DNA from 3 places in the Bacillus sp. ISL-35 genome. Region 2 is predicted to be linked to each of the others. Evidence: riboswitches for the same ligand, from Rfam matches in the RefSeq annotation. Region 2 holds a riboswitch; each other region holds the start of a gene.
The links. Region 2 has a riboswitch for S-adenosylmethionine ahead of J7E38_RS12315 (trans-sulfuration enzyme family protein). Riboswitches for the same ligand answer to the same signal wherever they lie in the genome.
Positions count from the first base shown of each region.

Region 1 (10,556 bases), on a different contig from region 2:
TGTCTTCGATGACCTTCAATTTTTCATCAGGATTGTTCTTCGCGTAAACTTCAACAACTCCATTGTCTGCCACCACTGCATCCGCTCCGCCTGAGAGCATCTCCATGATTGCCAGGTTGTTGTTATCGAATTTCTTGATGTCCTTATTGTTCTTTCCAAGCAGTTTATCCATCGCTTCCTGTCCAGTGGTGCCGTTCTGGACTGCCACTACCTTCCCTTTCAGATCAGCAGCGCTTTTGATGGTGCTGTCTTCTCGGACAAGGATTTTATTAGTGGACAGGAAATATGGCAATGAAAAATCATACGTCTGCTTGCGCTCGTCATTGATGGAGATAGACGATACGGCGAGATCGGCACGCTTGCTGCCAATCTCAACGAAAATCGGATCCCAGCCGACATTCTCGAACTTCAGCTCATAACCCGCTTCCTTCGCTGCCGCCTTCAGGAAATCAACGTCAAAACCAACGATCTTGTCGCCCTCCATATATTCAAATGGCGCGTAAGCTGCATCGGTCACGACCCTGAGTTCCTTTTTCCCGGTACCATTCGTCTCGCTTGTTTCGGTTGAACCGCATGCCGACACAACAAGCGCTGCAATTGCCACTATGATCATGGCAAACAATCTTTTTCTCATTCCTATTGCCCCCTTTTGTAAAAACGTACAAAACTTTACTAATTTATATGAAGCCGATGAGGCTTGTATTACTCTAAAACGGGATAAGAAAAACTTATCTCTATTTATTGATAACCTGTTATTTCCTTATGTTTCTGACAAGATTAAAATAGGAATAAATAAGGAGGGATTCATATGATTTATAAATTTAAAGCGATTGACCATGTCCAGCTAGCAGCCCCTATAGGCACTGAAGATCAGGCAAGGAAATTTTTCAGCGGGATATTAGGTTTTGAAGAGATCGAAAAGCCTGCTGAATTGAAAAAGCGCGGCGGCGCCTGGTTCCAGTTCGGATCCTGCCAGATCCATGTTGGGGTCGAGGAGGATTTTGTTCCGGCAAAGAAGGCCCACCCGGCTTTTGAAGTGGAAAATATCGAAGAGCTGAAGAAGCATCTGGCTGAATCCGGAGTGGAATACCTCGAAGACGACAAACTCCCAGGCGCAAACAGGATTTATGTTTCTGACCCGTTTGGTAATAGAATTGAATTGCTTGAGTGGGTCCGCTAATCAGAGGAACCTGCCTTTGCTTGCTGTATTGGTTTTCAATACAGCAAAATTTTGGTATAATATTTAGAAAAGCGAAATATTCGTACTGAGAAAGAAGTGTTGATGGTATGACCCAGCAGCAAAAGGCGAAACGTAACCTGATGATCATGTGGTTCGCCAATTTCTTCATCGCAGGCAGTATGACAATGGTAATGCCTTTCCTCTCCTTATACATTGAGTCGTTTGGAGATTTTTCGGAAGTATATGTCCAAAACTGGTCAGGCCTTACATTCAGCATCACATTCGTTACAGCTTTCCTATTCTCGCCTATCGTTGGAAGGCTGGGAGACCGATTCGGCCGTAAAAGAATCCTGATTTTCATGGCCTTTGGGATGGGATTATCTGTCTTCCTGCTCGGTTTTGCCTCTTCGGTTTGGCAACTATTTTTACTCAGGATGTTCATGGGCTTGTTCTCAGGCTTCATTCCCGTGTCCCAGGCACTTATTTCAACACAGACGCCAAAGGAACATGCAGGAAAGGTACTTGGGACGCTCCAGACGGGCAGTATCACTGGCTCCTTGCTTGGCCCGATGATTGGCGGTGTCCTGGCTGACTCATTAGGCTATTCAACAACCTTTCACTCCACATCCGTCTTTATCATTCTGTCCGGATTGCTTGTGTTCCTGGTCATGGAATACAGGATCGATATAAAAAAAGGCAGCAAAACAAATTACAGCCGCAAAGAAGTGCTTCAGCATATCTTCAGAAATCCAATCATGGTCAACGTCCTGCTCATGTCCATGCTCGTGCAAATTGCCCATTTTAGCATCCAGCCGATCCTCTCCCTGTATGTCGGCGAGCTGCATGGCCATGAAAACCTGGCATTCTATTCTGGCATCGCTTTTTCGGCAGCTGGTCTCGGCAATCTGCTGATGGCCCGGAAATGGGGACAAATCGCAGACAAAATTGGCTATATCAAAATACTTGTCCTCCTCCTGTTTTTATCAGCCATCATTTATCTGCCAGGCGGATTTGTCACGAATATCTGGCAGCTGGTCCTGATCCGGTTCATGCTAGGAATCACAATCGGAGGCATCATACCTGTCAGGGTTGCCTATATCAGGCAGGAAGCTCCGGTCGCGATGCAGGGCGAAGTACTTGGTTATAACACAAGTCTCCGTTTCTTTGGTAACATCATCGGACCTGTGCTAGGCGGCTTCCTTTCAGGTTACCTAGGTTTCACTTCGGTATTCGTCCTGACAAGCGGTCTTCTGCTTTTGAGCGGAATCGTCCTGTTCGCTTCAATGCAACGGAATCCGCAATTCGTTAGGGATACTTTTTAATATGAAAAAAGACTGGATCGGTCGGCGGATTCAGTCTTTTTTTGCCTTTTGTTTTTCCCCCTATAACTCAGGGAAGTATTTACATAGGAGAGTAAGTTTGAGGCAGAATACTCTTATTACATACTGACGGACGGGTGGTATTCATTTGGAGGTACAAGCGCTTCAAGAGGTTGAAAAACTGGCCCTGAAAAAGCATAAGATTTTCAGGCAGAGCAAAATCCGCTATCTGGCAAGGGCTGCTTTGGCATCGATGTTCATTGGCTTTGGGGTAATTGTTGCGTTCAAGACAGGGAATCCATTTTATATGGAACACTCACCATTTGCCTACCCTATCGCTGCCATTACCTTCGGGGCCGCGATCATCCTGATTGCTTATGGTGGTGGAGACTTGTTCACAGGGAACACCTTCTACTATACCTTTGCGGCACTAAGGAAAAAGATGGCCTGGCTGCAGGTGGCAAGGATGTGGACTTACAGTTATATCGGCAATATCATCGGCGCCGCTGCGTTCGCATTTTTGATTTATACAACGGGATTGTTTGATGATCATTCTGTGAATGGCTTCTTGTTAAGCGTCGCTGAAAAAAAGACACTCGCGCCAACTTCAGAGCTATTTTTCAGGGGGATTCTCTGTAACTGGCTCGTTTGCCTGGCATTCTTCCTGCCGATGTCGATGAAAGGCGACGGGGCAAAGATGTTCGCGATGGTGTTTTTCGTTTACTGCTTCTTCATTTCCGGCTATGAACATAGCATTGCCAATATGTGCACCTTTGCCATCAGCATGGTTCTCGACGACCCGCAGTCTGTGACCTTTGCGGGTGTGATTCATAATCTGATCCCAGTGACGATCGGCAACCTGATTGGCGGCGGAATCATGATGGGCTGGATGTATTACTATGCGAACTCTCCGTTTTTTGAAGAATGAATGTAGGATAAAAAGAAAGCCGGATTTGGGTCGCTGCCCAATCGGGCTTTTTTACTTGCTCATCAATGTTTCTGCTTATAATAAGTGATCCCCAGTGCAAATGCCAATACGGTCCCCTTCACGATATCCATTGCATAATATGGGACCGACATCATGACTAGCCCATTTTGCAAAATGCCGATCAGCACTGCCCCGATGAAGGCGCCGAATGCGTTCGGTTTTCCGGCCCCGAGGACGGAGAAGCCGATAAAGGCGGCGGCCACAGCATCCATTAAATATGGCGAACCCGCATTGATTTCTGCGGTCATGACACGGGAAGCCAGAACGATGCCTCCAATTGCCGCGAATAGAGCCGAAAGCAGATAGGCAGCTGTTTTATAGCGGTTGACCGGGATGCCTGAAAGTCTTGCTGCTTCCTTGTTCCCTCCGATGACATACATATAGCGGCCATGCTTTGTGTATGTCAGGAAAATATGGACGATGATCACGGCAACAGCCATGATAAGGATGATCCACGGTACCTGCCCTATTTTTGCAAAAAACGGGCTGATTATTCCTGTGGAAAAACTGCCGTCTGGCAGGATCATGTTTTCCGAGACAGTAGCGCCCTTTGTATAAGTCAGTGCCGTTCCCTGGATGATGAACATCATCGCCAGAGTCATCAGCAAGTCCGGGATCTTCAGCTTGACGATCATCAGCGAATTGAGTGCGCCCACAATCAAGGCTGCCGCGATTGCGGATAAAACGGCAATCAGGGTGTTCTGCGAAAACCAGACGAACATCGAGATGACAACCGCATTGGATAACGAGGCCACAGAACCGACCGATAAATCGAAACCATCCACCGTCAGGGAGATGGTGATGCCAATCGCGATGATGGTCACGATGGAGATCGACCTTAAGATATTGACGACATTGTCGCCGTTGATAAAACTCGGGTTCGCAGCCGCGAAGACAGCGATCAGCACAAAAATCGTCAAAATCGTCCCGTACTTGTAAAGGAACTGGAACAGCTCAAATGTCTTTTTCGGCGGTGTTTCCTGCTGCAATGGGAGTTTGGCTTCCATCCTATCTGCCTCCTGTTGAATAAAATAATAGTTCTTCTTCTGTTGTTTCGGCGGTTGCGAGCTCCTTGACCGCTTCACCATCATAGAGCACGTAAACCCGATCCGTGATGCCGACAATCTCGGACAGTTCGGAGGAAGCATAGATGATTCCCTTACCCTGAGCTGCCAGTTTTGCAATCAGCTCGAAAATATCTCTTTTCGCGCCTACATCGACACCCTTGGTCGGCTCGTCAAAAATATACACATCAGCATCGGCAAGCAGCCATCTGCCAATCGCCACCTTCTGCTGATTCCCGCCTGATAAGTTTTCAACTTTGGCCGATTCTGAAGGGGTCTTGATGCCAAGAGCTTTTATGTATTCCTGCGCTGTGTTCTTTTCAGAGCGCCGATCGATAAAGCCAAATAGCTTGGAAAAATTTTTCAAGCTGACGGCTGACAGATTGGAGCTGACTGACTCTGCCACCAGGACACCTTCCTTGCGGCGCTCTTCCGGAACCAACGCCAGTCCGCTTTTTACCGCCGCATGCGGGCTCGTCAGTTTGAGTTCTTTTCCATTAAGCCTCACTGTGCCGCCAACAGTTGGTGACGCGCCAAAAAGTGCTTTGCACAACTCCGTCTTCCCTGCTCCTACAAGGCCGGCAATCCCGACAATCTCCCCTGCCTTTACATAGAAGGAAGTGTTTCTCACTTTGTCTCCATCCGATAAGCCTGCCACTTCAAGCAGAGTATCTCCGAGTGTATTCGATCTTGCCGGAAACTGATCTTCCATCCTACGGCCGAGCATATATTCAATCACCTGCTGTGGTTCCAAGTCCGCAGTTTCCTTTTTTACAATGAACTCGCCATTCCTCATGATGGTAACCTCATCGCATATTTCAAAGATTTCCGGCATCCGGTGGGAAATGAAAATGATGCCTACATTCCTTTTAGCTAAATCGCGGACAATCCGGAACAGTTCCGTTGTTTCAGTATGGCTGAGAGGAGCGGTTGGTTCGTCAAGGATCAGAAATGAGCAATTGCTTGAAATCGCCCGGGCAATCAAAACAAGCTGTTTTTCCGCAAGCGTCAGTTCCCCGGCAAGCTTTTTCACAGGAAGCTTGAGGTTCATGCCCTTAAGAATGTCTTCTGCCTGCTTGAACAACTGCTTCCAATTCATCCAGTGCCTGTTGTCCAGACTCTGAACTGTTTGGTTGAGCATGATATTCTCGCCCACAGTCAGCGACGGGATAATGGCTGTATCAACCTCCTGGTAAACTGTCTGGATCCCGAGCTTTTGCGCATGAGCTGGTGTCCTGATTTCCACACTCTCGCCATCAAGCTGGATTCCCCCCGTGTAATGATCATGCGCACCGGAAAGCACCTTCATCAATGTCGACTTGCCCGCTCCGTTCGCTCCGATCAATGCGTGGACCCTGCCAGTTGCCGTATTGAAATCCACACCGTTCAAAGCCCGAACTCCCGGAAACTCAATACTGATGTTTTTCATATGAAGCATCATCCGGGTTCCCCCTCCCTACCATTCTGCAAAGCAGACACTCTCTTAGTTTGAGAGTGCCTGCTTTGTTTTTCACAACTGGAAAAAACCACGTGTAATTTCCAGTTCGCTATTAAAGTGAAATTCTCGCCATCCAAATTGAAAAGTCGCTATATAATAATTTTTCCAGCTATAAAAACTTCTCAACAAACCATTTCAATGGTTATTTCTTATAGTGATCTTTCAATTTTTCCATCCAATCTTCTAAAAATGCATCCGATTTGCCCCATCCGTCGATGATTTCAGCCAGATTTGCCATGTTGACTGGATTTTTCGACTGCTGAAGCTCTTCCTGTGAAATCAGTGACGCTTCAAGGTCGTATGATGCCGGTGTTTCTTCGCCAGCCAGCTTTTTCGCCAGCAATCTCATATTCACTTCACCGATCAGCTTCGGATCAACGGCTGCTGTGTATTTCCATGGGCTGCCTTCTGCCTGGATCTCCTGAAGGTCTGCATTGGAAACATCGATGCCGTAAATCTTGATTTCATTGCGGCCAGCTTCCTTGATGGCACGCGCTGCGCCAATCGCAAATGCATCCCATGTCGCGAAGATCGCGTCAATTTCTCCTTTTGGATGTTTGTTCAGCATCGCTGCAACTGCATTCTGCGTTTGTACGCTTGTATCGGCTGCGGCAACTCCGAATCTCTCAACCTCTTTAATTCCAGGGTTCGCCTTCAGCGTTTCCTGGTAAACTTTATTTCTTCTGACCATTGGCGGGAAGCCATCGACCCAGAGGTAGACAATATTCGCTTCACCGTTCTGATCCTTCACAAGCTGGTCGAGCGCCTGGGTTGCGAGTGCTTCGTCATCCTGGGAAGTGAGTGTCACTCCTTCAACCTGGGCGAGATCAGGATTCGAATCGAACGTCACGACACTTTTGCCCTTAGCCGTCAATTTTTTTACATCGTCTACAGTTGCTGCATCATCTCCATGTGAGATGATAAATCCGTCATAGTCCTGCTGGAGCCCCTGGTTGATGGCGTCATGGAATTTTGCTGTATCTCCGTTAGCAGTGAAAACGTCGACCTTGAAGCCAAGCGCTTCACCCTCTGCCTTCGCTCCGGCTAAAAATTGTGCAGTATGATCATCTCCGCCAATCTTGCGGATGACTTTGATTTTGACTTCCTCACCTTTTGCAAAACGATCCGGAACTCCCTCAACAGGACCGCTTGCCGTCTTCGTTTCTCCTCCGCCGCAGCCCGTCAGCAGCAATGCTGAAGCGACCGCTGTTAAAAATACCTTTTTGAATCCTACTCTTTTCATTTGCATTTCCCCCTTAGTGTGTCTGCTCAGCTAACCCAAATAAAAAAACCTCTCCAGAAAAGAGAGGTTTCGAACACAATGGTGAAAAGGTCAGATTCCTCTCTTATCTTCCAAAACATATCGTTTTGCAGGATTTAGCACCAATTCCTGATGGAACGGTTGCCGGGCGTCATAGGGCCAGTCCCTCTGCCACTCTTGATAAGAGAATTTCGTTATTTAATTAATCTGGCAAATTGATAAACTTTACTTTAAACTCCTGTATTCATATTGTCAATATTATTATGAAAATTTAATTTTTATACCTTTCTATCTCGTAAAAAAAGAAGATTCCCAAATCCGGGAATCTTCCTTTTACAATCAACCCCTGCCGGCTGCGGTCATCCATTCAAACTGACGAAGTTTCACTTCAAAAAGTGTCAATGGATCGCGGTACAATTCCGGGTTGATCCTCAATTTTTCCAATTCGTTCTTACCGTGTTCAATTTCGCTCTTAGCTTCTTCTACCGATTCTTCAAGAACGCTGAATGGCTGTTTGAAGAACAGATTCACATCGCGTTCAATCGATTTTTCGAAGATCTCGAATTGCTGCAGGAACCTCTTGGCGATGGTTACGCCAATTTCATAATAATCCTCTGTCTCCAGATAGGATTTATACCTGTTATAAAGCATCGTATTATTTTGCGGCAGCACTCCAAGCAGCTTCCCGGCGCTTTTCAGGAAAAATGCTTGAGGTGTCGAGCGGTTCATGATGTTGACCTTCTCGTAGTGAACCCCATTCGTCATCCGGTCCGCGTCGCGGCGCCAATCATCGAGTACCCTGAAATCACAATCAAGGCTGATCCGTTCTTCTCCGTACATCGAGTTAAAGCCCTCTGCCATTTCGCCCAGATAATTCTGGCTCTGGTCAAACTCATCTTTCGAAAATTGGATCCAGTCATTCAAATCGGCATGGAACTTTGGCAATACCGTTTTTTCCAGATATTCTTCGATTCGCTTGTTCATTTCCTCGTCCATTTCCGAATGGATGTTGCCAAAATCACTGTCCTCTGTCACCAAGTCCGAGCAGCTGCGCAGTAATTCCGGTACCTTCTCGATGATTTCCGCACGCGTTTCATCCTTGATTTTACGGAATGACTTCTGGATGGAGCGTGACTTTTCCTCTTCAATATCGCCCAACTGATTGATCGCACCATTCAGCTTGCTGACCATTTCCTCATTCCAGCTGATGGATTCCATATGGTTATTCTCGATTTCAACCCGCTTATCGAGCAAATACGTGATCCCCCGTCTGACAAAGAACTGCAGTTTCGCGGTGCGTTCCTGGTCAAGATCGACTGCGTTTCTGGTTGTTTTAATAAAATTCGAGAAATCCTTCAGCTGCTGCGCATTATCATAATTGGATGAGAAGGCGAACATTTTTGCATCCGGATAGTATTGGCTGACTTCTGCCCATGTCTGATCGAAAACTTCCGCTGCTTCCTGCTGTCCGTATATTACATCGATTTTATTCAACAGGAAGTGAATATTCAGATCCGGGAAGAATTCAGATATTTTCCCGAGGATATCCCTTTCTTTTTCCGTAAAAGGATCACTCGCATTGAGGACGAACAGCAAACTATCTGCAAATCTCAAGTAATTGTAGAGTGGATGCTTATCATAGTTATTGCGGTTGACCCCGGGGGTATCAATCAATGCCAGGTCGTGATCGCGCAGGAATGGGAAGTGTGCCTTGAAATCAATGATGGTTTCATTCTTATGATTCTTCCGGCTGACACCCGCTGCCTCCTTAAAGTCCTCAACATCCGTGATCTGACGTATTTCTGTATCGGTGATTTCATAGGCTGCCGGATTTTCCTGATCCATGAACCGAATGACCGCTGCAGTCGGGGCAGTAAGCAATTCTTCGCCCACGATTGTGTTGACGAAGGAAGACTTTCCATTGCCCGAAACGCCGGCGACAAGCATATTATGGACATTGGACTCATGTAGCTCCTGGACCATCCACTTAATCTTGTTGCCAACCTCAATTTCATGCTCTTCGGCCCATTTGATGATCGACTGGAACAACATCATGCTATCCTTATAGCCATCATGGTACTCATTTGAGTTCAGGACCAAGGTCTCGGCGTCATGTATCGCCGAAGCCGTAATCGATCCTGGGAATACCTCATTCCAGGCAATGATGGATGACGCTGCGACAAGGCTGTTCACCGGGCTTGTTATTTTCAGCCAGTTGGTCAGCATTTCCGGGATCAGCGGTGAAATTTCCTTGATCAGCATGTCTCCATTAATCAATTCAAAATAGCTTTCCTGATAGACCGCTGACAATTGTGTCCAGCCATCTCTCCTGTTTCCGTCCATCCCGCTGAATAATTGATTGAATTCCCTTAACCATGCCATGTAGGTGCTCTCGTTCCGGTAGCTTTGCCATAGGGATACAGCGAGCTGTTCAAACCGGCTTCTGTCCACCTGGAATAACACAGATAATGCCTCGTTAAAATAGCCAGGGGCGAATCCCGCGGTATGTCCCTGTTCAACATACTGGTTCAAGACATCAAACCATTTTGGCGACTCCGTACGGATTCCTTCGTTGACAGCAAGCTCGACAGCATTATCCCAGTCATTTTGCTCCTCGAAAAAGGAACGGGCGATTTCGGTCACACCTGGATAATCCGGATCAAGTGCCACTGCTTTTTTAATGACAGCGACCGCTTTAGCAAGCTTACCCTGCTCTATGTAAAGTGATAACAGCTGCAGGCCGCTCTCGATTTTCAGCACATCGCTATCTGTCTCAATTGAAAGGAACAGCTCTTCCGCCGATGTCAGCAGGCCAAGCTCCAGGAACGCATCCCCCATGTTCTTTTTTGCCCATGGCTCCAGCTCATTCGTGATGTTTTCCCATTTAAAAATCGCCGCTTCATAATCTTTATGGTGAAAATAAACCTCACCCTGCGCATAGCGGATGTATGCCAAGTCCGGCATATCATTCTTCTGCTCGGCAAGGTAGAGCTCTCCAAGTACCTGGACTGGATGTGTCCTGTTACCTGAATCCATATAGGTTTCAAAATACGACTTTTTGATTAATTGCTCTTCAAATGTCATGACTTTCCTCCGACCTCTCGATAATATCAATCCAAAAAAAGAGCCCTCAGACTCCTTCAGGCATGAAAAAATTGTTTTAGATAACTATTCTTTTTCCCTTATGGTGCTTGCCCTCAAACCTTATCATTGTATTCTATCAGACTATTTTTCATTCAAGATTTC
Region 1 covers NZ_JAGGQK010000021.1:70,703-81,258, forward strand. Annotated here, with positions in the region: gene J7E38_RS21495 (basic amino acid ABC transporter substrate-binding protein) at 1-634, opposite strand, end outside; gene J7E38_RS21500 (VOC family protein) at 809-1,180, shown strand; gene J7E38_RS21505 (MFS transporter) at 1,288-2,502, shown strand; gene J7E38_RS21510 (formate/nitrite transporter family protein) at 2,648-3,427, shown strand; gene J7E38_RS21515 (ABC transporter permease) at 3,490-4,494, opposite strand; gene J7E38_RS21520 (sugar ABC transporter ATP-binding protein) at 4,496-5,992, opposite strand; gene J7E38_RS21525 (sugar ABC transporter substrate-binding protein) at 6,192-7,292, opposite strand; SAM riboswitch class I at 7,393-7,497, opposite strand; gene J7E38_RS21530 (dynamin family protein) at 7,650-10,394, opposite strand.
Region 1: it holds a riboswitch for S-adenosylmethionine, as region 2 does, so the genes downstream of both, J7E38_RS21525 (sugar ABC transporter substrate-binding protein) here and J7E38_RS12315 (trans-sulfuration enzyme family protein) in region 2, are expected to answer to the same signal.

Region 2 (10,556 bases):
ACCGAGCTTGGACACCGGGTAAGGATAACTAACGAAGGAGTGGGTGACAATGCTTAGACACGTGGAACTTTCAGATTACCAGCTCTGGATGTGTAAAAAAATAAAAGAAAAGTTAGCTGAAAAGCATAACTATATAAATAGTGCTTCCCATTATCCAAATGAATTTGAAGAACGGGAAGTCATATCCATTGCGTTAAGCGAAATGCTTATGAAGTTAGATGTAATCGAAGAGAAAGCTAATTAGTTTCACCAGGGGCCATTGGCCTCTTTTTGTTTTTTAATGGCTCCTGCTTGTGTTTATGGTTATCGATTCAAAAAGCTTTTATCTGGCTGATTCTTCCTCAGCTCTTCAAGAATTTCCTTCATTAATGCTTCCTGTCTTTTTGTGCTTGTCACCAGCATGACGAACAGGATGATCATGGCCAGTGGAAGGACGAGTGAAATCAATACTCCTAACAGGCCGAATACCCCGAAAAATGGTTCCATGCTCTGGACCTCCTTATCTTAGGCTGTTTTCGTATGATTATTGTTCGTTTCAGTTTACAATAGGAAATTGCAAAAGAACGTCGTTATTTTACAAGTGAATGCCTGAACGCATAGATCACTGCCTGGGTGCGGTCCTGCACCTGCAGTTTGCTTAAGATATTGCTGACATGCGTCTTCACGGTCTTTAAGGCGATGAACAGTTCATCGGCGATTTCCTGGTTCGTCTTGCCCTCGGCAATCAGCTTCAGTACTTCCATCTCGCGCTCGGTCAGCTCTTCATGCAATTCGACGCTGTTCTTTTGGCGCATCTTCATCATCATCTTCCCGGTCACTTCGGGCTCAAGCACAGGCTGGCCGGAGTATGTAACCCGCACCGCATTGGCGATTTCACTGGCCTTCGAGGTCTTTAGCATATAGCTTGTCGCACCGGCCTCAAGCGCAGGGTACACTTTTTCATCATCGAGGAAACTGGTCACGATGATGATTTTCGCCTCAGGCCACTGTTCAATGATCTGCCTTGTCGCTTCAATGCCGTCCATTTCCTTCATGACCAGGTCCATCAGGATGATATCCGGCCGCAGTTCAAGCGCCATCTCGACACCCGACTTGCCATTATCCGCTTCACCGATCACCTCGATATCCGGCTGGGCCGATAGATACGATGATACTCCGATCCGCACCATTTCATGGTCATCCACAAACACTACTTTAATCATTCTTCTCACCCGCCACCACTAAAATTGGAACCTTGACCTCAAGCCTGGTCCCTTTATTTTCAACACTTACGATCTTCAATGTCCCGCCGATTTCCCCTGCACGTTCATGCATGTTCTGGAGCCCGTATGATCCCGCTTTTGCTTCGTCGACATTAAAGCCCATTCCGTCATCAACCACCCGCAAAATGACCTTATCATCACGATGGATCAGCAGCACTTCCAGCTGATCCGCCTTTGCATGGCGCAGCGTATTCGAAATCGACTCCTGCAAAATCCGGAACAGATGGTCCTCAACGCCCTTATCAAGCGGAAACGGCTCGACCTTCCAGTTGATATTCATGGTGACTTTTTGTCTTAATTCGAGCAGCAGTTCCTCAATTCCTTCCTGCAGGCTCTTCCCTTTCAACGCGACCGGCCGGAGGTGCAGAAGCAGCGCTCTCATTTCAAGCTGCGATTGATGGATCATTTCCTCGACCATCTTCAGCTGCTTGGCTTCCCGTTCCTCTGAAGGTCCTTTTGTTTCATTGATCGCTGACATCAGCATCGATGCCGCAAACAACTGCTGGCTGACCGAATCATGCAGCTCCCTAGCAAGCCTGTTGCGCTCCTGGGAAATGATCTCCTGGATCCGCGATTCCTGCTCCTCCGCTTTTTCGGTTGCGAGCCTTTGTGAAAGCATCGCTTTTTCTGAGATCTGTTTATACAGTTTGCTGACACGTTTCGAGACCGATGTGATTTCTGCGTATGCCTGGTTTGCTTCAATTTCAGGCTGCTGCCCTTCCTCGAGCTGGAAGAGCCAGCTGTCCACCGTTTTGAACTGCTTGCGCCAGTATATGCCTGAAGCCATGCCAAACGCGATGCCAAGCACAACGCTGATGCTGAATGTGAAGATGACAAACGGAATGTCCATCAGCTCACGGTTCCATAAATCGGAAAAGCGAGCTGCAGGGAAAGCCAGCCAATAAGACAGTGTTAGCGCAATAAACGATATGATTCCAAAGGTCAACCCCCATAAGATTTGGCGCATGGCAGTTGTCATATGCGTTTCACCTCGATATTCCCGACGATCATCGAGGTAAAGATTTTCACCTTTTGCCCAGCGTCTTCATAGCCAGGTGTCTGCACGAATAGGCTTTGGTTCAGCACCCTGCCTTCCTGATGTCCGAAAACTTCGGCAGAGCCGACAACCGATGAATGGCGGAGGGTGACTTCTACATCATATGGCACATACACCTTTACATTCCCGATGATATTCCTAATGAAAATCACTGTCTCGCCCTTTGGCAGCACCGTCAGGCTCAAGTCAATCACGTTGTCGCCAATTCCGGTCTGGATGTTGACATCATCCCAATCATATACATGTGAAGGCGTTTCCTGATGTCCAAACAAGCGATTTTTAAAAAGCGGCGGTTTTTCAATCAGCATTTCCTGGCTGATTTCCTTCTCAGGCTCTTGTAAAACTGGCGTGATCATTTCGGGCTTCTTTTTTGACTGGATATACTGATAGACCAGATAGATCAGTACCGCCAACAGAAAAAACCTGAAGGTCATCATGCTGAAAACACTGCTCAGGAAAAAGAATAACCCAGCCCAGAACAGTGCCTTTCCTGATTTTTTCGGCATTAAAGAGCGTCCGAAGTAGATCATCGCTCCACTTGCCAAAAGGGAGAAAATCAGCCCTTCATTGAAAAAAGAAACTTCCAGCAAAAGCAGGATGACTCCGGTAATCACAATCCAGCTGACATAATCATTTTTCATATTTTTCAACATGCTGTTTTCCCCCTTCCGTTAAATTATTTGGGATTATGTTTAGAGTGGAATAAAGTTGAAGTTCAAAAGAGGTGATATCCAAAAGGCGCAGCTGCCTGCGCCTTTATAGAATACCATGTTTTGCCTATTAAATAGTATGGGTTTCTTCATTTTTGTACTCTTTTTCAAGCTGAGCAATCCTTGCGTCAATCGTATTCCGGTGATAGTTGCTGTTCACCTTTTCTTCTAGCTGATCAAGGTAGGTTTCCATATCTGTGAACTTAGAATAGGCTTTGTCGGAGCCGTTGCTGTGGTCAAGCACCTGGTCCATCCGGTAGTTGGCACGAGTTACATTTTCACGGCCCATCAATTCGAGACGGCGGATGTGCATATCTTTCAATCGATGCTTCATGTCTTCATATTTACGTTCGAGCTCCATTTGCTGCTTGCCCGCATTTTCCATCGCTTCCTTCAGCCTAGCCGCGCGTTCTTCGTATTGAACCTGCTCCCTGCTGGCAAACTCCTGAAGTTCCGCTTCCCCGGCTCTCATCGCGATTTCCGTCTGATGCTTCCGTTTTTCTGCCATTTCAAGTGCCTGCTGGTATTCACGGGCAAACCGTTCCTTCAGCTGGCCCTGACGCTCAAGCAGCTTCCTGACCTTTTCCGTTTCTGCTTCACATTCGCGAAGATACTGGTTCAGCAGCGCTATCGGGTTCTTTTTTTCCTTCTGGTCCAGTGCCTCATGTAGATCTGACATAACAGTGTTTTTGATTCTTGTTAATAGATTAGCCATTTACAATCTCTCCTTTTTTTCGTGTAATTTAGTATTTCGAAAGCCTAGTTATTTTTTAATTCTGCCCATTGCTTTTCGAAGTTGACGAATGGATCGTTGTCTTCTTTGATTGCCTCATCTTTTTTGTCCCAGTTCTTGTAAACAAGGTAAAGGACGTATGCAGCTGCGATTCCCAGGATGGCAGGTACGTTTGAAGCTGTGGCCATCAGGATGATGAACCCGGCTATTCCCCAGCCGATTTTTCCAGCTGTCGAGTGAGTCTTTAAAAATTGCTTGATGACAAAGTAGAGCACCAGCAAGCTTACGCCGAGACCAACAAGCGGACCAAGGTTTGACATCAGCACCATGGCAGCGATGAAACCGGCAAGCAGTAAACCAATTTTTTTCATGTTCAATTCCTCCTTATCTCTTATGTACTCATCTTACCTCTGCCGCAAAAAATCCATAACGTGCCTGAGCTTGATTTTAAGGTAGGTCCTGAGGCTTAGCAGGATACCGGACCGGTCGTCCCTCTTGCGTTTCCGTCCATAAAAAATACCCTGGTGACAGCTTCACCGGGGTATTTCTTCCGTTCCTTATTTTGCGATAAACATCTGGGTCCAATAATGCCCATAATTCCCGCCTGTTGCATGCCCGACGCCAATGTGGGTGTATGCAGGGCTGAGGATATTCTTGCGATGTCCGGGGCTGTTCATCCACGATTGGACTACTTCATTTGGAGTCCTCTGCCCAGCTGCTATGTTTTCAGCGGCACTTCGGTAGTTGACGCCAAAATTCCTCATCATGGTGAACGGACTGCCGTATGTAGGGCTTGTATGAGAAAAATAACTTTTATCTCTCATCTCTGCAGATTTGTATCGCGCAACTCTTGAAAGCTGCCAATCGGCTGCCAGCGGCTTCAGTCCATTCTTCGCCCGCTCCTGGTTCGTCAGCTGGATGACCTGGCTTTCGATACTCTTTGTCGCGCTTAGATTAGGAATATTGACCCTCTGCCCAGGATAGATCAAGCTAGGATTCTTGAATTGCGGGTTAGCACCGATGATTTCCGAAAGGCCAACCTTGAACCTGACGGATATTTCCCATAAAGAGTCCCCCTCCTTAACCGTATAGACCTGCTGTGCGAACGATACAGTGGGAATAGCCATACACATTAAAACAAGGGCCAGTATGATCTTTTTTACCATATCCACTCCTCCTCAACTGATAGGATGAGAATATTTGATAAAAATATACAGTTGAATCTTGAACTTACAAGAAAACATCACTTTAACGATGCATATAGTTTTATCAAGGGAGGAATGAGGATTATGGGATATCTATGGGTTATAACGATCGGTTATGTCATTTGTCTCGGCCTGCTTGGCGGCACTTTAATGTTTTTCATTACCTCTGCTTTTGATTTCGATGATGCAAGCCGGATCGATTTACTGGATACAAGGGAAAAAGAATAGCAAAAGCTGGCTGCTAAATTGATGCAGCCAGCTTTTTAAATTGTGCCCATAAAAAAAGCTGCCAAATGGCAGCCTTTTTTATGAATTAAAAGTCACGTGTGTTGTCAAAACGAGTGTTGGCAGGGTTGTCCGAAGTGAGCGGTGCATCAACAGGGTTGTTCGTTCTTGTTCCGTCCAAACCAGCTGTTGTCGTTGTCGTCCCATCGTTCAGGCCAACTCTGTTCTCGTCACGCTCGACGACTACAAGGATTTTACCTTCTTTTACATAGCCTTCATAGCGTTCTGCTTCATCTTCCGGAATACCCATTCCGATCAATGCTCCGGCCAATCCGCCGGCACCTGCGCCTACTGCAGCACCTGTAAGTGTCGCAGCAATCGGGCCTGCAGCCACGATTGGGCCGATTCCAGGAATCGCTAGTGCTCCGATGCCTGCCAGTAATCCAGTAAGGCCGCCCAATATGCCGCCTGTTGCCGCACCTGCAGCAAGACCTTCCTCAGTCTTTGTACCGGTTGCTTCGTTTACGTGATCAACCTCTTCGTCGTTTTTACTAATAACAGAGATATCATCGGTATTGTACCCTTGCCTCTTCAGGTCCTCAACGGCCTGGATTGCGTCTTGCTCGTTATCATATACTCCAACAAGATGTTTTTCATGTTCAAACATAATAAAAGCCTCCTTTAGACGAGTAGTCCTTTTAAAGATACCCGCATACAGGAGGTGTAAACCTGATGTCGAACGATTATTGGCGGTGAGTATAGACGGATACGGTTTTGTTCAACAACGAAGAGACTTGTGTCAGGTTCTCAGCCGTCAAGGTCAATTCCCTGACTGTCTCTCCCTGATTTTCAAATCCTGCAGCCATTTCAGCAATTCCGGCTGCATTTGTTTGCAAAATGGCATTCGTTTCATGATTCATCGTCAATAATTTATCTGTCTGCTGATTCAAATCTGCAGTGTACTGGCTGATGGTGCCAATTTCATCCTGGATGGACAGAATCCCTTCCCGCATCTCATTATATTGGATTTGGACATTGCCGAATAACTTGCTGCCCTTTTGTACTTCCACGCTTCCGCCAGACATGACATCCACCATTTGTTTAATGTCGCTGCGGACGACCTCGATCGTTTCCTGGATCTGCCGGGATGCTTGAAGCGATTGTTCAGCCAATAGTCGCACTTCACCGGCTACGACAGCAAACCCCTTCCCCTGCTCCCCGGCACGCGCAGCTTCGATGGCCGCGTTCAATGCCAGCAGATTCGTTTGGTTGGCAATTCCGGAAATGATACTGACGATCTCATCGATTTTATTCGTTTTTTCAGCCAGTGATTCAGCATCCCTGGCAGCCTGTCTCGTAATCTGATCCATGTGCCCGACCTGTTTGCTCGTTTCACTGATGAGTCTCTGGCCTTCTTCACTTTTCACAGCATTGGTCATGGACATTGTTTCAATCATATTGGATAGTTGAGCAATCTCGCTGATTCTTTGCACCATATTATCAACAATATCACTCAGCACAACCGAATGGCCCTGCTGCTGTTCAGCGCCGGCAGAGACTTGAAGAATGGAAGCTTTGATTCTCTCGCTTTCATTTTCATGGACCTGAGAACTCTCGAATAGCTTTCTTGCAGATTCATGCAGAACCTGCGTATTATCCTGGCATTGAGCTACGAGATGCCGTAATTGACTGATCATCTCAGCAAAATGGGAGGTCAGCTTCCCAATCTCATCACTTGAATCACTTGCCAGTTTCACCGCCAGATCGCCCTGAACAATTCTCTGTGTCGCTTGTGTGAGGCGATCGATGGGCTTAAAGACCCTTTTGAATAAAATAATAATGAAAACAAGGCAGCCTATCGAGATGAGCGATCCCGCAATGGCTGTCGAGTACATACTCCTGGATACCAGTTCGGCCGTATCAGAGTCTCCTTTGAATGAATTCAGCAGATAAAAATTGTACATTGTCGAAATGGCATAAACAAAAAATAACATGCCAAAAAAGGCAAACACCTTTGTTTTTAACGAAAGGTCCCGCATACTATCCTCTCCTGTAAAATCCCCAGCGCGAACACTGGGGATGAATGATCTCTCTATAATAATATCGGCATTTCCGGAAAATTTTTCATCTTACTCAACAGCTTTTGCCAAGGCGGCTTCAAACTGGGAAACGATATCCTCTCCGTGCTCGATTCCGACCGAAATCCTTACCAGGCGATAAGTGATGCCAAGTTCGGCCTGCGCCTCAGGAGGGAGTGCGCGATGGGAGGTTTTCAGCGGGTGGGAAACGGTGGTTTCAACGCCTGCCAGTGTCGGAACGATTTTTACCCAGCCAAGCGATTTGAAAAACTGGTCTGTATCCACATGCCCCGCTAGCTCGATCGATACCATGGCCCCAAAGCCATGTTCAGCTTCTGCGAATGGATAATAAACCTTTGCGACTTGCTTATTTTCACGCAGACGATCAGCAAGCAATCTCGCATTCTCAGATTGAGCCTTCATCCTTAAAGCCAGCGTCTTCAAGCCCCTGCATGTCAGCCATGCTTCAAACGGACTCAGATTCGCCCCGAGGTTGACGATTCTCGCCCGTGCTTCGGTAATCAGTTCTTTCCTGCCAGCGATGACGCCGGAAGTGACATCGCTATGGCCGCCAATGTATTTTGTCGCACTGTGGACCACAAGATCAGCACCGAGCTCATATGGACGGACATGGAGCGGAGTCGCAAACGTATTATCAACTAATACAACGAGGTTCCTCTTCTTTGCCAGCGCGATGACTTCATCCAGCTTTTCAACGCGGAGCAGCGGATTTGTGATCGACTCTGTGTATAGAAGCTTCGTATTAGGCTTGATGGCGTTTGTGACATTGCCCAAATCCGAGAACGGCACGAATGTCGTTTCAATCCCGAAGCGCTCGAGCTCTGCTTTTAGCATATGGAAGCTTCCGCCATATACATCATCCGCGGCCACAATATGGTCGCCGCTTTTCACCACTGCCAGGACACCTGCCAAAATTGCAGCCAAGCCTGAAGAAGCTGCCACACCATCCTCGGCATGCTCAAGAGCCGCTACCGCTTGTCCGAGTTCATCCGTATTCGGATTGCCAACCCTGGAGTACAGATAATTCCCCTCACCCTGATAAAAACCCTCAAGTTCATCAAGATCCTTAAAAGTAAAAGCCGAAGTCTGGTAAATCGGCGTCGCCTTGCTTTTAATTCCCTGCTGCTTCGTATGTACTGAATGAAGTACTTCCGTTTCAAACCTGTTGTTCATTTCATCCACCTGCTTTTATAAAATATAAAAACCTCTCCAAATAAGGAGAGGTTTCAACTGCTCAGCCTCTCTTATCTTCAGAAATCGTTCTTCAGGAATTAGCACCTTTCTAATAGAAAGAAGGTTGCCGGGCTTCGCAGGGCCTGTCCCTCCGCCACTCTGGATAAGAGTTATTCATTTAAAATCAATAATATTAGCTGAAGTATATCAATATCGCTGTAAACTCGTCAATGAACGATTTTCAAAAGATTTGTGAAGTCAGTCCTCGGGATCACTGTCAAGCAAATCCCATGGTGTGATGACACCGATTGGCTTTCCGTGGCGGTCGCCCGTTTCCGTGATGATGACCGCCTGGAGCTTCTTGCCCCTCGTATGGTAACGCTCGAATAATTCCTCAATATGGTATAAAGATGCTTCCTCATCCACAAACGTGACGAAATAATTTTTCCCCTTCGTCAGCAATTCTTTGATCTGAACATTTTCAAAATGAACGACACTGTCGGAAAAATGCTTCGCCATCCACTGGATGATCTCCGTCGAAGTCAGCAGGGCTACATATTTATCTTCCTTGTCATATACCGGGAATCTCGTAAAATCAAACTTGTTGATGACCTTAAGCACATCTTTAAGATAAGCATCTTCATAATAGTAAAACACCGGACTGGTCGCGATTGATAACGCCGTCTGCGGCTTCTCGAACTCCTTCGCGATTTCCTCAATCCGCTCAACCACCTCAATATGCGGCTCAGCAATATAATAGTCCGCATTCACCCGCTCATGGACAATCGCATTCCGCAGCTTGGCAAACTGATGCAGCTCACTTTTATACTTGCGGACCAATGAATGATTCTTATAGCCAGAGTACAGCAGCTCGACAAACGCATCGCTGTCCGTCCCCTTCACCATTTCCTTCAGCGCTTTATGGATTCGGTTAAAAGCCGTCTCAAACTTGCCGGACTGTTCTTTGTGCTTTACCCCCTGGTTTTCAGAAGAGGCCTGAGGATCAGAAGTTTTTTGCGGTTTTTCATTGCCGTTGTTTTGTTTTTTTGATTTGTCGCTGTTTTGGTTTGTGGCTTTTGTGCTGTTCTGATTCGTTGATTTAGCGTTAGCTTGGGTTGTTGTTTTGCTGTTGTTTTGATTTGGTGTTTTATCGTTATCTTGGTTTGATGCTTTGCTGTTGTTTTGTTTTAGTGTTTTACCGTTATCTTGATTAGTTGCTTTGCTGTTGTTTTGTTTTGTTGTTTTACTGTTATCTTTAGTGGTTATTTTGCTGCTTCTTTGTTTTGATGTTTTACCTTGATCTTGGTTTGTTGCTTTGCTTCTATTCTGCTTTGTTGTTTTGCTGGTATCTTTTTTCGGCAGATCGTCAACGTTCTCATCGACACGCTTGAGGCGGTTATCGTCTACTGCCGGTCTTGGATTGGTGCGAAGATATGAGTTGTTGCCGCGATTTTTATTCGTTTTTCTGTTGTGTTGATCTTTCCTTTTTTTCGATGTGGTCTGTTGCTTGTTGGATCTATGTTTAACCTGAGTTTCGTTAGCCAAAATGGTCCCTCCGTTGTTTCGAATCACTTCCCTACTCATTACCCCAAAACGTACTTTTACTAATCATGGATATATCATGTAGAATTTCCAGATGACTTTTAAGTTTGATACAATAAGTATAGTACATACAATGCAATTAGATAGTAGATTTTTATAGAAAAGGGTTTGATATTCAGTGGCAGCAACGAAGAAAAAAAGAGTCATAAAAGAGGTTACACAGCTGGTGACGATTACGATTGGGGCGATCATCGCCGCATTCGGGCTTGATATGTTCCTCGTCCCCAACGCCATCCTTGATGGAGGTGTAATCGGCCTTTCGATTATCGCAGCGGAATTGACCAACGTCTCGATGAGTATTTTCCTGATCCTGTTCAATCTGCCTTTCCTTTATATCGGATATAAGAGGATGGGAACGAAATTCACCCTTCGGACGCTGTACGGCGTCATTATTTTATCCGGAGCGACAGCTTATTTCCACCACTATGACCGGGTAACAGATGATTTATTTTTGGCAACCATCATCGGTGCCGTCATCCTTGGAACAGGC
Region 2 covers NZ_JAGGQK010000007.1:175,237-185,792, forward strand. Annotated here, with positions in the region: gene J7E38_RS12260 (hypothetical protein) at 50-244, shown strand; gene J7E38_RS12265 (hypothetical protein) at 304-486, opposite strand; gene J7E38_RS12270 (response regulator transcription factor) at 570-1,202, opposite strand; gene J7E38_RS12275 (sensor histidine kinase) at 1,195-2,241, opposite strand; gene liaF (cell wall-active antibiotics response protein LiaF) at 2,238-2,972, opposite strand; gene J7E38_RS12285 (PspA/IM30 family protein) at 3,100-3,744, opposite strand; gene J7E38_RS12290 (lmo0954 family membrane protein) at 3,789-4,133, opposite strand; gene safA (SafA/ExsA family spore coat assembly protein) at 4,320-4,928, opposite strand; gene J7E38_RS12300 (hypothetical protein) at 5,052-5,195, shown strand; gene J7E38_RS12305 (YflT domain-containing protein) at 5,281-5,859, opposite strand; gene J7E38_RS12310 (methyl-accepting chemotaxis protein) at 5,936-6,889, opposite strand; partial or broken gene J7E38_RS24470 (HAMP domain-containing protein) at 6,884-7,231, opposite strand; gene J7E38_RS12315 (trans-sulfuration enzyme family protein) at 7,322-8,464, opposite strand; SAM riboswitch class I at 8,533-8,634, opposite strand; gene J7E38_RS23895 (CBS domain-containing protein) at 8,723-10,009, opposite strand; gene J7E38_RS12325 (YitT family protein) at 10,185-10,556, shown strand, end outside.

Region 3 (10,556 bases), on a different contig from region 2:
ACACATTACTATATATACTTACCCTTCACAAGTCAATGGAATTTTTAGTATTTTTAGAATTAAAGGAAAGCGATTCACCAGGAGAAGTTCTTCGGAGAGGCGCTGTAAAAAGTACAGATTGCATCCAATCGAAAAAAGGTATGTAAATTGATTTCAGGAGAGAATCTGATGACGATTGAACAAGCAGAAGCCATTTTAAAAAATCCGGAACTGGGACGAAATTTGACAAGAGAAAAAATGGAGGCAATTGATTTCTTAATCAGTGTAGCGAGAGCAAAAGAACAGAAATGAGAAGGGACTTAATCAAGCTGGTAAACTTAGAACATAGCAAAAGACCCTTGCTATTGGGCAAGGGTCTTATTTCATTAGTGGACCAGTTAAAAAAGATAGGTCAATTATTTATTTTCAGCTGCTTTTCTTAGCAGGAACTCAGCCTTGATATCGGTTAATAATTCCTGGTCAGTAATTAGCTGGACTGCTGTCAAAGCGAGGGCTTTGGCGCCTTTCAACAAGGCTTCATCTCCCTGTGCAGAAGCTGCTGCTTCCCGGAAAGGGACAGTGTGGGCAACGAGCTCATCAGGACCAATCTTAATATAAGGATGAATGGTTGGAACGACCTGGCTGATATTGCCTGCATCTGTTGAGCCAATTCCCTCTCGTTCATCAGTTGCAACGGTCTCTCCAAGGTCCTCGATCACATTTTTGAATACTTCATTATATCGATCATTCAATAGCAGATTATCGACCTCATTTTGGAAGGCAATAACATTCAGCTTTGCTCCGGTTGCTAGTGCCGCTCCTTCTGCAACTGCCTTAACGCGTTGAGTGACATCATTTAATCGGCTTCTTGTTGCTGCGCGGATGAAGAACCTGGCTTTTGCATATTCAGGAATGATGTTAGGTGCATCACCTCCATGGGTGATGATGCCGTGAATTCGTACATCATCAGTCAGCTGCTGTCTTAATGCATTGATTCCGTTGAACAGCTGGATTACAGCATCCAGCGCGTTTATTCCTTCATGAGGAGCCGCTGCTGCATGTGCGGGCTTTCCGATATATTCAAAGTCAAGTGGATCTACAGCAAGAGAAGTTGATGTCAATCTTGTTTGTCCTGAAGGGTGCAGCATCAAAGCCGCATCGATTCCCTCAACAAGGCCATGCTTCACAAAGCTTCCTTTCGCACTTCCGTTTGGGCCGCCCTCTTCTGCAGGAGTTCCAAAAACCACCGCTTCACCGCCAGTTTCATCCAATACCTTGCTAAGAGCTATGGCAGCTGCGACACTGGTTGTTCCTATGATATTATGCCCGCATGCGTGGCCAATCCCAGGCAGCGCATCATACTCTGCCAAAAATGCAATCGATGGTCCCGGTTTTTCAGCCCTTTGGCGAGCAACAAAAGAGGTCTCGTGTCCAGCAACCGCCTTTTCAACTTCAAATCCTTCATCCTCTAAAATCTTGATTAGCCGGGCTGAAGCAAAAAACTCCTCATTGCCGATTTCCGGGCGTGCGTGGATTTCATGGCTGGTCGTTAAGTAAAGGTCTTGGTTTAGTACCACATTTTCTGTAATGATATCTTTTAATGATTTTATTAATGTTGACATCATGATTCCTCCTTTAAACTTTCTTAAGAATAGTGAGCAACAGGGGAATCCCCCTTTAAAACCTTTGATCAGAACTTAAGTGTTCAAGCCTTCTGTGGATACCCAAGAGTGTTGGCTTCAGCAATTAAGGTTGTAGAACAGCCAAAGCTGCGCCCAGAAAAGGGATAACTTCAGCAATTACGGTCGCAGAATGACCAAAGCTGCGCCCGAAAAGGGAAGGCTCCTGCAATTACGGTCGCAGAAAGGTGATTTCTTTTTACCACCCAATCTCACTAAGCGGCACAAAGGTAGGAAGCGTATTTCCCTTGTATTCTTTCTCGATGAATTCTTTCGTGTCATCCTGCTGGTAAAGTTCAGCTAGTTTTTTCAAAGTTTCATTGTCTTTATCTTCTTCGCGGACAGCGATGATGTTGATGTATGGAGTGGCAGTAGCACTCTCAAGGAAGATCGCATCATCCTTTGGTGTAAGACCTGCATCGACTGCGATTCCGTTGTTAATGATTGATGCGGCTACATCTGGCAATACCCTTGGTGTCTGGCCAGCAACAAGCGGCACAAGTTCAATGTTCTTCGGATTTTCAACGATTTTATCGATTGAGCCAATGCCGTCAAAGCCTTCCTCCAGCTTGATCAGCCCTGCTTCCTGGAGTAGTAGAAGACCTCTTCCCATATTCGTCGCTTCATTTGCAAGAGCAATCTTTCCGCCTTCAGGAATGTCTTTCACGTCTTTGTATTTTTCGGAGTAGATACCCATTGGCGCGATCTGTGTGGTTGCGATTGGGACTAGGTCAAGATTGTGTTCTTTGATAAAAGCGTCAAAATAGGAAACGGTCTGGAATGAGTTTGCATCCAATTCACCTTCAGCAAGGGCAAGGTTTGGCTGGACATAATCTGAAAACGTGACGATTTCGACGTCAATTCCTTCTTTTTCTGCCTTTTTGGCAACAAAATCCCATACCCGGTGATCCGTTCCGCTGACACCAAGCTTCACTTTGACAGTTTCTCCGCCTTTCGCGGATGATGAAGAGCTGGAGCATGCGGTGCTGATCAATGCCAGACTAAGTACGATTAATGCTAGTAAAAGTTTTTTCATTTTGTTTTCCTCCTGGTTATCTTCTTCTGATTTTTTTAGCAGTTATATTTCCAAGGGATTGCAGTCCCTGAACCATGACAATTAAAATGCCAACGGTGATGAACATTGTCTGGGTATCAAAACGCTGGTATCCATAAGTAATCGCCAAATCCCCAAGGCCGCCGCCTCCGATGGCTCCAGCCATTGCCGATGCACCAATCAATCCGACTGTTGCAATCGTGAAAGCAAGAATAAGTGAACTCATTGCTTCTGGAAGAATGAACTTGAAGACAATCTGCCAGGGAGTGGCTCCCATTGCTTCGGCTGCTTCAATGACTCCCGGATCGACCTCCAGCAGGGAGTTCTCTACCAATCTGGCAATATACGGCCCTGCATAAAAGACAAGCGGGACGACTGCGGCAGCCGTACCAATCGATGTGCCGACAATCAGCCGGGTCAGCGGGATGATTGCGACCAGCAGGATAATGAATGGCACTGAGCGGAATACGTTGATGATACTGTTAAGTACGTTGAAAACAGGTGCGTTTTCAAGCAAATGGCCTTTTCTGGTCACGACCAGCGCAATTCCCAGCGGCACTCCAAGGACTGCCGAAAACAGCAGGGAGAACGCAACCATTTGCAGTGTTTCGACTAAAGCCTGTATGATTTGTTCTGAGTTAACTAGCATGTGCGGTCACTTCCTTTATGTTGACTTTTTGCTGATGTATAAAATTAAGTGCCCTCAAAATTTCTTTGTCACTTCCCTGGAACTCGACAATCAGGTTACCGAATGGAATTCCCTGCAGCTCGGTAATATTTCCGAACAGAACATTCACATGGATATCAAACTTCTTTGACAACTGTGACAACAGCGGTTCGCCAGCTGATTCACCAATGAAGTTAATCCGGAATACCTTTTGCAGCCCTGAATGTCCCTTAATGATTCTGTGGACGGAATCTGGAATATTGTCATTCATGATAGTGCTGACAAAATTCCTGGCTGTAACTGTTTTGGGAGCTGAAAAAACTTCAAATACTGAGCCTTCCTCAATGATTTTTCCTTCCTCGATGACAGCGACCCGGTCACAAATTTCCCTGATGACGGACATTTCGTGGGTAATGATCAAAATCGTGATGTTGTACTCCTTGTTGATTTTTTTCAAAAGCTGCAGAATTGAACTTGTTGTCTGCGGATCCAGCGCTGATGTCGCTTCATCGCAAAGCAGGATCTTAGGCTGGGTTGCCAGTGCCCGGGCAATGCCGATTCGCTGTTTTTGGCCGCCTGAAAGCTGGTCCGGATAATTGTCTGCTTTATCAGCGAGACCTACAAACTCGAGGAGCTGATAAACACGCTCTTTGATTTTCGCTTTTGGGAGCTTACCGAGAACGAGGGGCATCGCTACATTTTCAAAGACTGTCTTGGAGTTCAAGAGATTGAAATGCTGGAATACCATCCCGATATTCCTTTTAACCTCACGGACTTCTTTTGCTGAAAGAGAAGTCATGTCGCAGCCATTCACAATCACCCGTCCTGATGTCGGCCGTTCCAACAGATTCACACAGCGGATCAGTGAGCTTTTTCCAGCACCGCTAAAACCAATGACTCCAAATATTTCTCCTTCTTTGATTTCCAGGTCAATTCCATTCAGTGCCGCTACCTTATTCCCGCGGCTTTCATAAACTTTCTCCACTTGTTCAAACGTAATCAACTGTCTTCCTCCTTTGTAAATGCATAAAAAAACCTCTTCCCGGAAACAGGAAGAGGGCATGCCGCAATGATGCTGGACAAGGTCTCTTCTTATCTCCCAAGCTATTGCTTGCTGGATTTGGCACAGTCCTCAATATGTGAGTCCGCTGCCGAGGCTTCATAGGGCCAGTCCCTCCGCCTCTCTTGATAAGAAAGTATCGATATGAATTTGTAGGTGGGGATTTTTGGAAAAATAAAAAGTCCCCTTCAGAAAGAAGAGGACATGAATTAAAAAGTCGGCCTCTTCTTATCTTTCAAGCTGCTGCTTGCTGGATTTGGCACAGTCCTCCAAAGGAGTCCGCTGCCGAGGTGTCATAGGGCCAGTCCCTCAACCTCTCTTGATAAGAAGTAACGAATATTAAGTTATAAATCTTGTTTATTACTTTACTGCGTCGCAGAGAATGTGTCAATCATTTTGTTGGATTTTTTTTAGAAATACGAAAAATAGGAATTTAGTATCAATTGTGATGGATGCATAAAAAAATGAAACCCCTGCAGCAGCAAGGGTTTCAATTCGAAATCTATCTAGTAATAACAATCGGTCCATTTTTAGTAAGAATGATCGTATGCTCACATTGTGCGACAAAGCTATTTTCTGTAACATAAGTCCATTCATCATGTTCGTATTGGAAAACTTCTTCCTCACGTGTGGAGATGAATGGCTCAAAAGCGATGACCATTCCCTCTTTTAAGAGCTCATCATCCCATGGCTCATGATAGTTGTAGATGTGGTCAGGAGCTTCATGGATGGTCCGCCCGATTCCGTGTCCGGTAAGGTTTTTAATTACTTTTACTCCGTTCTTCCTCGCAGTCGCCATAACTGCCTTTCCAAGTCCGCTTTTCTTCGAACCTGGTTTCGCTTTTTTCAAGCCCGCTTCAAAAGCCTCAACAGCTGTTTCGCATATCTTCGTTAAAAGCGGGTCACCTTCACCAACGACAAAGGAAATCCCCGTATCGGCAAAATAGCCATTTTTTGATCCGGAAACATCGATATTAACGATATCGCCTTCTTTGATGACGCGGCTTCCCGGAATTCCGTGGGCGACTTCTTCATTCACACTGATGCATGTATACCCAGGGAAATTGTACTCGCCCTTTGGAGCAGAAATTGCTCCATGCTCCTCAAACATTGCACCCGCGACTTCATCAAGTTCCTTTGTGGTAATCCCAGGCACTGTCTTCTGTACCAATTCATCCCGAATCAAGCCGACAATCCTGCCAATTTCTTTTAATCCGTTAAAATCTTCTTCTGTTTTTGCAATCATGACTTATTTCCCTTCCATGTATGAACTATCTTATTAGAGTATCCCTTTTTTTGGTGAAAATCCATTCATCAGATTCAGAGCCTGGAGATTAAAGATAAATAAGATTGGAATAACCTTCAGAATGTAGTAATCTTGATAAAACAAATTCAGAGCGGTCTGATTTATGCAGAACAAGATATATTCACCACTTCATCATCCATATAATACATTAAAATGAGTTACATTTGATTACAGAGCAAGTCTTGGGAGGAAAAAATATGCTTGAATTTTTCATGGGTTTCCATCCGGTTGTCCAGGCACTGATTGGAACTTTGTTTACCTGGGGAATGACTGCTTTGGGCGCTGCCTTAGTATTTACAACGAAAAATCCGAACCAGAAATTCCTGGACAGTATGATGGGTCTAGCTGCAGGAGTTATGATTGCTGCAAGTTTTTGGTCACTCCTTGCTCCTGCGATCGAGATGGGTGAGGGAGGAAGCCTGCCGAGCTGGATGCCTGCTGCGACGGGTTTTCTTTTAGGCGGATTGTTCTTAATGGTCGTAGATAAATTGATGCCCCATTTACACCCTAATTTATCGATGGAGAAAGCTGAAGGCATCCATCCTGAAAAGAAAAGACGAAGTACTTTGATGGTCTTGGCCATCACCTTGCACAACATTCCTGAAGGTCTCGCTGTCGGTGTGGCTTTCGGAGCAGCAGCTGCAGGCTTTCCTTCAGCGTCACTCATGGGTGCGATCGCGCTTGCGATAGGGATTGGGATCCAGAACTTTCCTGAAGGTGTCGCAGTTTCCATGCCACTTCGGCAAGTAGGAATGTCAAGAAAGAAAAGCTTCATGTACGGCCAGTTTTCTGGCATGGTCGAACCAGTTGCCGCGATGGTTGGAGCAGCCGCTGTCATGTTCATCCAGCCTCTTCTGCCATATGCGTTAAGCTTTGCGGCCGGAGCGATGATTTTCGTAGTAGCCGAAGAAGTGATCCCCGGGTCCCAGGAAAACGGCAACAGCGACCTCGCCTCATTAAGCCTCATGTTTGGATTTGCCATCATGATGATCCTCGACGTGGCATTAGGATAAAAACTGCATAAAAGCTTAGAACCCTGTGCTTCAGACTCATTCAAAAGTCTGGTGCACAGGTTTTTTTATGAAAAGACTCTGTTGAATTTGAAGTTTGATTTTTAAACCCTGTTGATTGTAGTGGAAGGCGCGAAGACTCCTCCGAAAATGCTAACGCATTTCCCTCGTGCGTGGGCTGATTCGGGAAGCTAATCAATGTCCTGCGGGCGCAGCTGGTCAGGTGAGACCCCGCAGGAGCAAAGCGACGAGGAGGCTCAGCGCCAGCCAGGAAGAATTGCCTTTTGAAAAAGCCGGCAGTAGGGCTTTTTCATTATTCTTCCAGCGGAAAGCGAAGCGCCTGGAACGAAAATCAACAGCCTTGGTTAACAGGGTCTGCAAAAAAAGTAATAAATTCATAAATAGGACAAGCTGTTATTCTTCGCCTCCCGAAAAAATGAAAACGATAACAATGTGATGGTATCAATATTTCGGCCATTTATTCCAAAACTAAAAAATTGGTACCATAAGCAAAATTCGATGGCTTATAAATGTAAGCCCTTTTTTTTATGATGAAGGTACAAGAAAGACAAAGCAACCAAGGTGGTGAAGAAATGGAAGTCAAGATAGAACAGCCAGTCGAACAACAGGTCAGTGACACCATTATCGAAAAGGCAACAAAAAAAGAAAAATACAAAAAAATCAAAAAGACAATCATTTCACAAAAGTATTTGCAGACGATGGCGCTTCTCGGTGTAGTATGGATGTTCATCTTTAACTATATCCCAATGTATGGGCTGATCATCGCGTTCAAGGAATATAGCATCATCAAGACGATCTCGGAAGCTCCATGGGTTGGATTGATGCAGTTTAAAGAATTCCTTCAGGATGAGAACTTCTGGATCGTCCTAAAAAATACTCTGGGAATCAGCTTGATTAAATTGATTATCGGTTTCCCGCTTCCAATTATATTTGCTCTTTTGCTTAATGAACTTACATCCATGAAGCTTAAGAAAGCGGTTCAAACAATTTCTTACCTGCCGCACTTTATTTCCTGGGTTGTACTTGGAGGGATTTTGACTACCTGGCTGGCGGATATCGGTGTCATCAATGATATTTTGCTAGGTTTAGGGCTGATCAGTGAGCGGACAAATTTCCTGGCTGAACCTGATAATTTTTGGACCATCGTCATTCTCTCGGATATTTGGAAAGAACTTGGATGGTCAGCAATCATCTATCTTGCAGCTATTGCTGGTGTTTCGCCAGAACTATATGAATCATCCACGATTGATGGAGCAAATCGTTTCCAAAAAATGTGGCATGTCACATTGCCGTCAATTCGCCCAACAATCACAATCTTGTTCATTCTTGCTGTAAGCGGTGTCTTGAACTCAAATTTCGACCAGATCTTGATTTTGCGTAACTCATTGAATGAGAGCGCCAGTAACGTAATTGATATTTACGTCTATCAAATGGGTCTGCAGAATGCCCGCTACTCGTACGCAACAGCAGTTGGTTTATTGAAAGCGATCATCGCCTTCATCCTGCTCCTGTCAGCTAACAAGATTACGAAAAAACTGAATGGAACATCTTTATTCTAGGGGGGTGAGGTTGTGTTTAAGCTTTTTAAACGGAACCGGCGAACAACAAGCGAATACATCTTTGACAATGTTAACATTCTGATCATGCTCTTTATCTGTGCCATAACGGTCTACCCGATCTGGTACGTCCTCGTCAATTCACTGAATGATGGTGTTGATGCCATGAAGGGCGGGATTTACTGGTGGCCGAGAGAATTTACATTTGAGAATTATAAAGCTGTGTTTAATACTCCGGGAATCGTCACATCTTTTGGAGTAACAGTGGCCAAAACGGTTATCGGCACAATCACCCATGTATTTTTTACAGCGATGGTAGCTTACGCCATTTCGAGACGAGACCTTTACGGCAGGAACTTCTACATGCTGGTCGGTGTCATTACGATGTTTTTCAGCGGCGGATTGATTCCCTACTTCCTATTGATCAGGGACCTCGGGTTGTTTGATAACTTCCTGGTATATATCATTCCGACCATGTTCAACTTCTTCCATCTGATCATCTTTGTCTCCTTCTTCAGGGAATTGCCAACTTCTCTTGAGGAAGCAGCAAAAATAGATGGAGCAAATGACTTCATGATTTTTATCAAAGTAATCATCCCGCTGTCAATGCCGGTTATCGCTACCATTGCATTGTTCCAGGGTGTCTATCAGTGGAATGATTATTTTGCCGGGGTCATCTTTGTAAATAATCCAGATTTGCAGCCAATCCAGACCTATTTGTACAAGGTTGTTGCCGAGTCAAGTTCAAACCAGATGATGACGAATGCAGCTGGATCGATTGCAACGAAGACGGTAACATCCCAGTCCATTAAACTGGCAACAATGGTTGTAACGACGCTTCCGATCATGCTGGTGTACCCATTCCTGCAAAAGTACTTTGTAAAAGGAATGCTGATTGGTTCAGTAAAAGGTTGATTTTTTAAACAACGATTTAAATTTTTCTTCATTGAAGAAATTTAAATAAAACTTGGCTTCATTATTAATTGAGTACTGCTTTTTCGTGAAAAATACCCCTTTGACCTTGGGAAAGGCTGGCAATAAGCTGAAAAGTCTTTCCCCACCTTTTAAAGCAGTGTACATTGAATAATGTGGCCCAAAAAAACAAACAAGAGAGAGGGTCAAAAAATGAGGAGAAAATTTCTTTCCAAAGGCTGTTCATTAATGCTGGTTCTATCATTGGTTTTGGCATTGTTTTCAGGCTGTTCCAGCAAGACAAATGAAAACGCTTCCGATGAAAAGGACAAAGACAAACCAAAGGCAACAGCTGATGCACCTGGCTGGCAATCCAACAAGGAACCGATTACTTTTGATTGGTATGTGAACTTTTCCTGGTTCGCACATAAATGGGGCGACGATGTTGTTTCCAAGTATGTAACAGATAAAACTGGTGTTTCTGTCAACTTCATTTCGCCAGCAGGTAACGAAGCAGAAAAAATGAACACGATGATTGCATCAGGCAAGCTTCCAGATTTCATCACAATCGGCTGGTGGGAAGATGCTGTCAAAAAGATGATCGAGGGTGAACTTGTCCTTCCATTGAATGAACTTGCAGATCAATACGATCCATATTTTTATAAAGTTTCAGATGGAGCAAAGGTTGAATGGTTTAAGCAGGAGGATGGCAACACTTATGGTTATCCGAATGCATCATCTTCACCGAAAGATTTTGACAAATACAAAGACCTTAAGCCATCAAACCAGACATTCCTAGTACGAAAAGATATGTATGAAGCAATCGGCAGCCCGGATATGAGCACGCCTGAAGGATTCTTGAAGGCTCTTGAAGCTGCTAAAGAAAAATTCCCTGAAGTAAACGGCGCACCATTGATTCCATTCGGTTTAAATGAATTTACTGATGTAGGAAACACTTCCCTTGAAGGCTATCTGCAAAACTTCCTTGCGATTCCAATGGAAAAGGACGGCAAGGTGTATGACCGCAGCCAGGATCCAGAGTATCTTGCATGGTTAAAGACTTTCAGAGAAGCAAATGACAAAGGTCTTCTTGCAAAGGACATCTTCATTGATAAGCGTCCGCAAATGGAAGAAAAGATTTCACAAGGCAGATACTTCGCAATGCTTTACCAGCGCAGTGACCTTGCAGCGCAACAACACGCATTGTATGCTAAAGATCCAAACTCTGTATATATTGCAGTCGACGGACCTGCTAACTCAAATGGAGATGCACCTGCTTTGGCTGGTGACAGCATCTCAGGATGGACTGTAA
Region 3 covers NZ_JAGGQK010000008.1:58,875-69,430, forward strand. Annotated here, with positions in the region: gene J7E38_RS24145 (hypothetical protein) at 169-291, shown strand; gene J7E38_RS13225 (M20 family metallopeptidase) at 396-1,601, opposite strand; gene J7E38_RS13230 (MetQ/NlpA family ABC transporter substrate-binding protein) at 1,858-2,694, opposite strand; gene J7E38_RS13235 (methionine ABC transporter permease) at 2,711-3,361, opposite strand; gene J7E38_RS13240 (methionine ABC transporter ATP-binding protein) at 3,351-4,382, opposite strand; SAM riboswitch class I at 4,469-4,574, opposite strand; SAM riboswitch class I at 4,665-4,768, opposite strand; gene map (type I methionyl aminopeptidase) at 4,942-5,685, opposite strand; gene J7E38_RS13250 (ZIP family metal transporter) at 5,943-6,758, shown strand; gene J7E38_RS13255 (hypothetical protein) at 6,975-7,154, opposite strand; gene J7E38_RS13260 (ABC transporter permease) at 7,349-8,335, shown strand; gene J7E38_RS13265 (carbohydrate ABC transporter permease) at 8,420-9,247, shown strand; gene J7E38_RS13270 (type 2 periplasmic-binding domain-containing protein) at 9,458-10,556, shown strand, end outside.
Region 3: it holds a riboswitch for S-adenosylmethionine, as region 2 does, so the genes downstream of both, J7E38_RS13240 (methionine ABC transporter ATP-binding protein) here and J7E38_RS12315 (trans-sulfuration enzyme family protein) in region 2, are expected to answer to the same signal.